One region of the Oceanisphaera sp. genome, then DNA from elsewhere that is predicted to be linked to it. Evidence: riboswitches for the same ligand, from Rfam matches in the RefSeq annotation. Region 1 holds a riboswitch; each other region holds the start of a gene.
What was found. Region 1 has a riboswitch for thiamine pyrophosphate ahead of thiD (bifunctional hydroxymethylpyrimidine kinase/phosphomethylpyrimidine kinase). Riboswitches for the same ligand answer to the same signal wherever they lie in the genome.
Positions count from the first base shown of each region.

Region 1 (3,283 bases):
TGCCTTTTGGTCATGATTATTTAGATGCCCCCGAGCAGTTGAGTGAAGCCGTAGTCTTGGCTGCCTTAAAGCCACTATTAGAGGCAGAAATGCCGGTAAAACTAGGGCAAAATCTTAAATATGATGCCAACGTGCTAAAAAATCACGGTATTCATATGCAAGGCATAGAGCTAGATACCATGTTGGAATCTTATGTACTGAACTCAGTGCAAACCCGTCACGACATGGATAGCATGGCTAATTTTTTCTTAAATCATGCCACCACGCCATTTGAGGCCATAGCCGGTAAGGGTGCGAAGCAGCTGACTTTTAACCAAATTCCGCTAGAAGAAGCCGCGTTTTATGCCGCGGAAGATGCGGATATTACGCTGCGTTTACATCATCATTTATCTGAACAGTTAGCGGCAGAACCTGCGTTACAGGCGGTATTTGACGAGATTGAAATGCCGCTGGTACACATTTTAGCCGATATGGAGTACACAGGTGTTAAGGTCGATAGTCAGCTGCTAGCTATTCAAAGTGATGAAATTGCCAAGCGCCTCAAAGAGTTAGAGCTTAAAGCCCATGAATTAGCTGGCGAACCTTTTAACCTCAGCTCGCCTAAGCAATTAGGGGAAGTGCTATTTACCAAGCTTGAACTGCCTATTATCAAGAAAACGCCCAAAGGCGCCCCCTCTACGGCAGAAGAAGTACTGCAAGAGCTGGCGCTCGATTATCCATTGCCTAAGTTATTGATGGAATATCGTGGTTTAAGCAAGCTAAAATCGACCTATACCGACAAATTACCGAAAATGGTTAATGATCATAGCGGTCGTATTCACACTTCGTATCATCAGGCCAATGCTGCCACTGGCCGCTTGTCGTCCTCAGATCCTAATCTGCAAAATATTCCAATCCGTACCCCAGAGGGACGCCGCATTCGCCAAGCCTTTATTGCCGAGCCGGGTTATAAAATTGTGGCGGCGGACTACTCGCAAATTGAACTGCGCATTATGGCGCATTTATCTCAAGACAAAGGTCTGCTCGATGCGTTTGCTAAGGGATTAGATGTGCATAAAGCCACGGCTGCCGAGGTGTTTGGCGTTGATCTTGATAGTGTCACTACCGAGCAGCGTCGTCGTGCCAAGGCGATTAACTTTGGGCTTATTTATGGCATGAGTGCTTTTGGTTTATCTCGTCAATTAGGGATACCGCGCCACGAGTCTCAGTCGTATATGGATATTTATTTTGAGCGCTACCCTGGCGTGTTAAAGTACATGGAAGAGACTCGCGCCCTAGCGGCAGAAAAAGGCTATGTAGAAACCCTGTTTGGCCGTCGCTTATACTTGCCAGAGATTAATGCTAAAAACGGTGCGCGGCGTAAAGGAGCCGAACGTGCCGCTATTAACGCACCTATGCAGGGAACCGCCGCAGATATTATTAAAAAGGCGATGATTAAGGTTGCCGCATGGCTGTCTGAACAAGCGGATAATGACGTGCGTATGATCATGCAGGTGCATGATGAACTGATATTTGAAATACGCGAAGATAAAGTGGCAGAATTTAAACAGCAAATATGCGAACTAATGGAGCAGGCCGCCAGCATAGACGTACCTTTGCTGGTTGAAGCCGGTGAAGGTGATAACTGGGATCAAGCGCATTAGACACAGCTTTAAGCCGTAAGCTGTCTGCGGAAGACATGGAGTCGTACTGCGTATGGCGTAAAGCGTGCTACGTTCTTTTTAGGGCGGCTTTCTTTTCCAGCTCTAGGTCGTTATTATCAACAGCATTGTTAGTCGGGGAGCCTTAAGCAGGCTGAGACGGTGAACTGCCGGACCCGCTGAACCTGATCCAGTTAATGCTGGCGGAGGAAACTAACGGGCAGCGTTTAGCTTGTCGGTGGTTGCTTCGCCCGAAGGAGCCAAGGAATGTCCATTAAGCAAAAACCCATTATTTTAACGATTGCCGGATCTGATAGTGGCGGCGGTGCTGGTATACAAGCCGATATTAAAGCCATTTCTGCCACCGGTGGTTATGCCTGTTCCGTGATCACCGCACTAACCGCACAAAACACCCAAGGCGTAACAGCCGTGCACCCCACACCACAAGCCATGATTGAGGCGCAACTTGATGCGATATTTAGCGACCTATCTGTAACGGCCGTTAAAGTGGGTATGTTGGGAGATGTTGCCACCATTCGTACCGTAGCAGCGGCTTTGCGTAAATATAAACCGACACACTTAGTAGTAGATCCTGTGATGGTCACCGCTAATGGTGATATGTTGTTAGCTGATGATGCAGTGCAGTGCCTCCGAGAAGAGTTATTGCCATTAGCGGATGTGATTACACCTAATTTGCCCGAAGCGGCGGCGTTGTTGGCCGCACCTTTGCCCAAGCAGATGGCTGAAGTTGAGTCTCTGTTTGCTGGTTTGGCACAGCTAGATTGTGGGGCGGTATTAATAAAAGGTGGCTTCTTGCAGCAAGAAGCGCGTAGCCCAGATTGGTTATTGAGTGGTGAGCAAGTACGCTGCTTTGATACTCCTAGAATTATGACACCCAATACCCACGGCACAGGTTGTACCTTGTCGGCTGCGTTGGCTTGTTATTTAGGGCAGGGCTTTACCATGGAGGCAGCAGTCGAGCAGGCTAAACATTATATTGATCAGGCTATTTTAGCCGGTAGCCGCATGCGTATTGGCCAAGGGCGCGGTCCTGTTGATCACTTTTTTGCACTATAAGTGGTATTACCGTTAAGTCAAAAAGATACTTAATAAGAAACTGCTTCGATCAAGCTCTCAATTAGCGCGATAAGTGGGACTAAACACTTAGCCCTGCTTGCGTTTTTTAAAAGCGACTTGTAGTATCATTAACTATAAAAATAATATAATAAAAATCGATTAACCGATTGAATAAAATCAAAATTATTCCTTACTATAGCCTCTGCACTGTGCCACCTCCCCCTTATTTTTAGCTTATTCTATTGCCTGAACAGGCAAGGAAAGGAGGCGTTTTTCCTATGCTTGTTGCCGTTTTAGCGGGTTTCATTTTAGCCTTGCTGGTGCCCCGATTAGCTCCCTTAATGGGGGATAAAATTGGTTGGTGCCTGTCTGTGCTGCCTGCATCCTTATTTGTGTATTTTTTGGGTTTTTGGCCAGCAGTCACTGCCGGTGAAACCTTACATTACAGCTACAGTTGGATACCCAGCCTAGATATCAATTTAAGTTTTATGGTTGATGGTCTTAGCTTAATGTTTGCCTTGCTGATCACCGGCATTGGTACCTTTATTTTTATTTATGCTGGGCAT
Region 1 covers NZ_JBQDEX010000007.1:2,279-5,561, forward strand. The annotation lists gene polA (DNA polymerase I) at 1-1,643, shown strand, start outside; TPP riboswitch at 1,767-1,869, shown strand; gene thiD (bifunctional hydroxymethylpyrimidine kinase/phosphomethylpyrimidine kinase) at 1,908-2,717, shown strand; gene ACTHY5_RS01375 (putative monovalent cation/H+ antiporter subunit A) at 2,996-3,283, shown strand, end outside.

Region 2 (3,283 bases), on a different contig from region 1:
CCGAATCAGAACCGGCAATGGTCCAGACTATGGGTCTTGTCATAGCAATTCTTTCTCCAGTTTATCCGCTTGGTGATAGAGCTCACCGCCGCGCTTTTTGAATTCTTCAGACATCTGTGCCATGCCCGCGACTATTGTTTCATGCTCACCATTGATATCGACCATCTGAATCGCAATGGCTTCTTGCTCTGCTGCATACTCGCGCACTTCTTGAGTAATTTTCATTGAGCAGAACTTGGGGCCACACATAGAGCAAAAGTGAGCCACTTTGCCTGATTCTTGCGGTAATGACTCATCATGATAATCACGCGCTGTTTGAGGGTCTAGCGACAAATTAAACTGATCTTCCCAGCGAAATTCAAATCGTGCTAACGACAACGCATTATCACGAATTTGTGCGCCAGGGTGCCCTTTGGCTAAGTCAGCAGCATGGGCGGCTATCTTATAGGTAATTAAGCCCTGCTTCACATCTTCTTTATTTGGCAGTCCCAAATGCTCTTTGGGCGTGACGTAACACAACATGGCACAACCGTACCAACCAATAAGGGCGGCACCAATACCAGAGGTAAAGTGATCGTAACCCGGGGCAATATCTGTGGTAAGTGGGCCTAAGGTATAAAATGGTGCTTCATGGCAATGCTCTAATTGCTCTTCCATATTGCGCTTAATCATGTGCATGGGCACATGGCCTGGGCCTTCAATCATCACCTGAACATCATATTCCCAGGCCACTTTTGCCAGCTCACCCAAGGTATACAACTCGGCAAACTGAGCCTCGTCGTTAGCATCGGCCACTGAGCCTGGGCGCATACCATCACCAAGTGACAGAGAGACATCGTAAGCGGCACAAATCTCACAAATATCGCGAAAACGCTCATATAAAAAGCTTTCTTTATGATGCGATAAGCACCACTTGGCCATAATAGAGCCACCACGCGATACAATACCCGTCACCCGTTTAGCCGTCATAGGTACATAACGCAGCAACACACCGGCGTGAATAGTGAAATAATCAACGCCTTGCTCGGCCTGCTCAATTAAGGTGTCGCGAAACACTTCCCAGTTTAAGTCTTCCGCTACGCCGTTCACTTTTTCTAGCGCCTGATAAATAGGCACAGTGCCAATGGGTACAGGGCTGTTACGCAAAATCCATTCGCGAGTTTCGTGAATATTACGACCGGTCGACAAGTCCATTACGTTATCAGCCCCCCAGCGGGTGGCCCATACTAACTTTTCGACTTCTTCCTCAATCGAGGACGTTACCGCCGAGTTACCTATGTTAGCGTTAATTTTCACCAAAAAGTTACGGCCGATAATCATAGGTTCAGATTCGGTATGATTAATATTGGCGGGAATAATGGCGCGCCCTTCGGCCACTTCTTTACGCACAAACTCTGGTGTGATGTTCTCGGGTAAATGCGCACCAAAGCTTTCACCTTTATGCTGTTGTAACAGCATTTCATCTCGCACTCGTTCGCGGCCCATATTTTCACGAATGGCAATGTATTCCATTTCTGGGGTGATAATACCTTTGCGTGCATAGTGCATTTGGGTTACGCAATGACCCAGCTTTGCTTTACGGGGCTTGGGCATATGCTCAAAGCGCAAGTGATCGAAACCCTCATCGGCCATACGCTCTTGGGTAAAATCGGAGCTCACCTGAGCTAACTCGACGGTATCATCTCTATCGATAATCCACTGGCGACGCAGCTGAGGTAGCCCTTGGCGTACATCTATGTTCGCCTGCGGATCACCATAAGGGCCAGAGGTGTCATAAATAGGCACTGGCGCATTAGGCTCAAGAATGGGGTTGGCTTCAGTACCGCCTTTCAAACTATCGGCAAGGTGAATTTCACGCATCGCCACCTTTAAATCAGGGCGCGAGCCTTGCAGATAAATTCGTTTAGAATTAGGAAAGTGCTCACCTTTAAGGTTATCGATAAAGGCTTGTGCTTGGCTGCGAACTTCACGGCGGTTTATTTTTTTAGCCGGTTTTTGAGTCGTTACTTCTGTTGGTTTTGCTGTTGACATAGCTATCTCACTTGAATCCATTTTTGGTGAAAAAGCTTGTCAGGAGTGTTGATGAAAAAATTGGCAGAGGAGGAAAGACGCCAACTTCTCACTTGCTTCCCTTACACAGGTATTAGCCTGATCAGGTTCAACGGATCCCACAACTTTGTGGTCTCAGCCCATATAGAGCACTCCGACAAGATAGCCTCTAGTAAATCAGATCCAGATCACAAAAGCAAAACTGAACAAGCGAAAACGTCTTACGTTATACGCTGAACGTTAAACGCAACGACTCAACCTACCTGCTGCGCAGGATCAATAGCTTAAGCGTTGCACTACAAAACTTTCTGTTTATCTTTAGCGTATGGCGTAAAACGCTATTACCAAGCTAACCCCAACGCCAGTAATCCACAAAACAGTAATGCCCCTCGGGCAGTGAGTGCTAATGCCTGATTTAAAACATGCCCTCGTTGAGTCAGCACCAACCGCACAGCTTTACTTAATGGCCACAGTGCCAGCAAACTTAAAAAACCAACCCCTTGCATAATTTGACTGCCCGCCAGCACGGCCACCGCCAATAGCAACAGCTGATAAAGTCGTGCACCGGCCAGCCCTAGCCGCAAGGCCAAGGTGCGTTTTCCTGCCACCCCGTCTGCCTCAAGATCGCGAATATTATTAATATTCAGCACAGTTACCGACAATAAGCCCGAAGTTAGCGCCGCCCAATAGGCAGTTGTACTCAGTTGATGCTGCATTAAATAATGGGTGCCCAATACCGCCACAGGGCCAAAAAAGATAAACACCGCAATATCACCCAAGCCTAAATAACCATAAGGACGACTGCCTAGGGTATAACCTAAGGCCGCCAGCAGCGCCAAGGCCCCTAAGGTAATAAAGCCCAACCAAGCACTGATATTGCTGCCCAACGCCTGCCACAATAATAATAACCCCGACACCACCGCCAGCAGACCCACCCCCTTGATGGCGCCTTGTAATTGCACGGCACTCACTTGCCCTGATGCTAATACCCGGGTGGGACCGGTGCGGGCACCGGAATCTGTGCCACGCACCCCATCGCCATAGTCATTGGCTAGGTTTGATAATATTTGCAGTAATAAAGCGGTAGTGAGTGCCAGTAGTAATACGAGGCCATTAACACTGCCCGCCTTAGCCGCACTGCCGGCGCCTAATAAAATAGCGGCCAATGTTAACGGCAGTGTTTTAAGCCGAATAGCTAATAACCAAGAGTGTAGCGACATGGAGCTTCTATCTT
Region 2 covers NZ_JBQDEX010000012.1:7,681-10,963, reverse strand. The annotation lists gene thiE (thiamine phosphate synthase) at 1-43, opposite strand, end outside; gene thiC (phosphomethylpyrimidine synthase ThiC) at 40-2,031, opposite strand; TPP riboswitch at 2,111-2,216, opposite strand; gene menA (1,4-dihydroxy-2-naphthoate octaprenyltransferase) at 2,391-3,269, opposite strand.
Region 2: it holds a riboswitch for thiamine pyrophosphate, as region 1 does, so the genes downstream of both, thiC (phosphomethylpyrimidine synthase ThiC) here and thiD (bifunctional hydroxymethylpyrimidine kinase/phosphomethylpyrimidine kinase) in region 1, are expected to answer to the same signal.

Region 3 (3,283 bases), on a different contig from region 1:
CCAAATGACGCCGTCGCGCCTTACCTTCAGTGATAAGTCGGTAATAAAAATAAGAAATGGGCTTAGAGTGAACTGTGTCATATCGCGCACTCAAGGGGTCGCGAGTGTAGCAGCTTGTGTGGCTAACGTCTGCCTGCTTATCTGCTGAAATGGCGGATTTTGGGATTAAAAAAAGCCGACTCACTGGTCGGCTTTATGTGTTATTCGTGAGCAATTAGCTTTCAAAACTACGAATACGTTGGCGTAATATTGAAAAATCAAAAGGCTGTTTAGTCGGTACTAGCAGTAACAAAATAGACACCAGTACTGGCACTAAGCTTGCTAATAAGAATGATTCAAGTAAATAGTTTATTTCTGCACCCGGTGCAGGGAACAACCATAGGCCAGCGACCAAACCCGCACCGGTACTTAACACAGCGTTATAGCTTTGATAGCGAGCACTATAAAAACCAAAGAACACTGGGAAAGCAGCGGCACAGCAGAGTAGGTCGGCAAGTAAGAATAGATACAGCACACTAAAGCCTTGAGAGGCCACAATGAGCACCGGAATAGACAGCAGTACGATTAACCAGCGTGATAAGCCCAGCAGTCGGTTAGCATTAAAGCTGGGGAGCATGCGGCGTAAATCCACCACCATCATGCTAGAAATACCGCTAATGGTTGAGTCGGCACTGCTCATGATCAGCGCTAGGCCAAAGGGTAATAACCCAATAGCAAACCACAACGGAATATTGGATAGCAAGACGTTAAATAAGGCGACGGAACCACTGCCGGGTAGGTCTAACCCCACAAAAGCCAAACCAAACAAGCCCATAATAAAGATAAATACAAAGCTGACTAAACCACTCACAATAAAACCATTACGAATGGCTTTATTGTCTTGGGCGGCAAAAATGCGTTGCCAAGTGCCCTGATAAAAGAGGCCTGTAAGCACCACGGCAATAAAGAAGGTAAGACCAGACTTAAAGCCAGACATATCAAACGGGTTAAGCAGCTCTGGTGCTGTTTCTTTTAATCCCACAATGGTAGGAGCTAATCCCCCCACGGCCTGCCAACCAAACATAATCAGTAACAGCAAGAAGGGTAAAATCACCAGCATTTGTACGCGGTCGGTAAAAATAGTGACTTTTAAACCACCGTATAAAGTGTAGAGCAAGGTGGCAACCATCACTATGCTGGCCGTTACCCACAAGGGGACGGGGGCTAATAGTTCCACCATTTTCGCAATGGCAGTTAACCCTGCGGTCAGTGAGATAAACATATAAAACATCATGATAACCATCACGAATAAATACATGGTTTTGCCGTAGCGGTGTAACACAAACTCGGTAAGGGTGTGTCCTTCGGGGATCAGCTCACGCAGGCGCTTACCCAAGGGGATCATCATAAAGCGAGGCGCTAAAGAGCCTAGGGCATAACCGGTGACGGCACCAATACCGCCCCAAGTTGCAGCTTCGGCTGGGCCAAATAAAATCCAAGTGCCCAGTGAAGTTGCGAGTAAGGTGAGCATGGTGGCTAATCCACCTTGGCTATTGCGCGCCACAATAAAGCTTTCAAGGTTATCTTGTTGACGGCGCGCATAATAGAGGCCTGGTATGGCAAAAAAAGCGGCAAAAAAACAGAGCCAGAGAATGGCTTCGGTTGTACTAAGCATGTGTTCTCCCTTTGCCTAAAGTAGGCAAGCATTACGATAATAGTCAGTCATTGACTATAAATGCCGAGTAACAATAAGCCGCGCAGGGGAGAGTGAGGATCAGTCATTTCCTTCCCTTCGCCGGCATTACCCGGATCAGGTTCGAAGGGTTACCGCAGCAAATTGCGGAATCTCAGCCAAATTTAGTGTTACTTACAACACCTTAGGCCCCCCTAGGAATGTTCCTGAGAGTAAGAATAAAAGTGATGCTTGTCAAACTTTGGACAAACAGCGCCTAGCGCCCGGCTCCAAGCACCAAGCTAAGAGACTAACCAACACCCACACCTATTTTGCAACGGAACCTGCGCCAATGCGGTGCTCCAGGGGAGAGCGCTTTTTGTAGGCGAACATTTATTCTCGCATTACGCTGTAAGCGTAAATTTTTTAAATATTTCCGGCTGCGCCGAAATGCGAGAGCAAGCGTTCGCCTATAAAGGTAATAAAAAAGCCCCAAACCATAGGCTTAGGGCTTATCATTTCTGGGCGCTGGGCGCTGGGCGCTTAGTGATTTTCTATCCGCTTCACTCCTCACCCCTCATAAGGTTTATTTAACCGTCCAGCTAATGCTTTCACCGGCGCGGATCGGAACCAGTTTATTGCCGCCTAAAGGCAAGGTCTCGGGAACAGTCCAAGACTCTTTCACCAAGGTAATGGTATCGGCATTGCGTGGCTGACCATAAAAGTCAGGGCCATTGTGGCTGGTAAAGGCTTCTAGCTTATCCAGCGCACCGGCTTCTTCAAACACTTCGGCATATAACTCCACAGCAGCGTGAGAGGTATAAGCGCCAGCACAACCACAAGCGGTTTCTTTATTCTGCTGAAAATGCGGTGCCGAGTCAGTACCCATAAAAAACTTCTTATTGCCGCTCGTCGCCGCTCGCACTAAGGCTTCTTGATGAGTATTACGCTTTAATATCGGTAAGCAGTAGTAATGCGGGCGAATGCCACCCACTAACATATGATTGCGGTTAAACATCAAGTGATGGGTCGTAATAGTGGCAGCTAGGTTATCGCCGGCCTGCTCAACAAAGTTGACCGCATGCTCGGTGGTAATGTGTTCAAGTACAATTTTTAAGTTTGGAAAGTCGCGCACCACATCAGGCAAGATAGTGTCTAGAAAGACCTTTTCGCGGTCAAAGATATCGATACTTGGGTCTGTCACTTCGCCATGTACTAGTAACAAAATCCCTGTTTCTTGCATGACTTCCAGTACCGAGTAAATGTTTTTTACATCTGTGACACCTGAGTCTGAGTTGGTGGTGGCACCCGCAGGGTACAGCTTGCAGGCAACAATTTTACCCGAAGCTTTAGCGCGACGAATTTCTTCTGGGTCTGTTTTGTCAGTGAGATATAAGCTCATCAAGGGTTCAAACTGACTGCCTTTGGGGCGAACTGCAGTTATTTTTTGGTAGTAATCTAGCGCCAGCTCTGTGGTGGTAGCCGGGGGGAGTAAGTTAGGCATAATGAGCGCGCGGCCCAAGTAGCGGCTGGCATCACTGACGGTGTCTTTTAGTTGCTCGCCATCGCGTAGGTGTAAGTGCCAGTCATCGGGGCGGGTGATAGTTAAGGTGCTTGCTGTGCTCATTGTGT
Region 3 covers NZ_JBQDEX010000013.1:316-3,598, reverse strand. The annotation lists gene ACTHY5_RS02320 (sodium:solute symporter family transporter) at 215-1,654, opposite strand; TPP riboswitch at 1,750-1,878, opposite strand; gene pyrC (dihydroorotase) at 2,238-3,278, opposite strand.
Region 3: it holds a riboswitch for thiamine pyrophosphate, as region 1 does, so the genes downstream of both, ACTHY5_RS02320 (sodium:solute symporter family transporter) here and thiD (bifunctional hydroxymethylpyrimidine kinase/phosphomethylpyrimidine kinase) in region 1, are expected to answer to the same signal.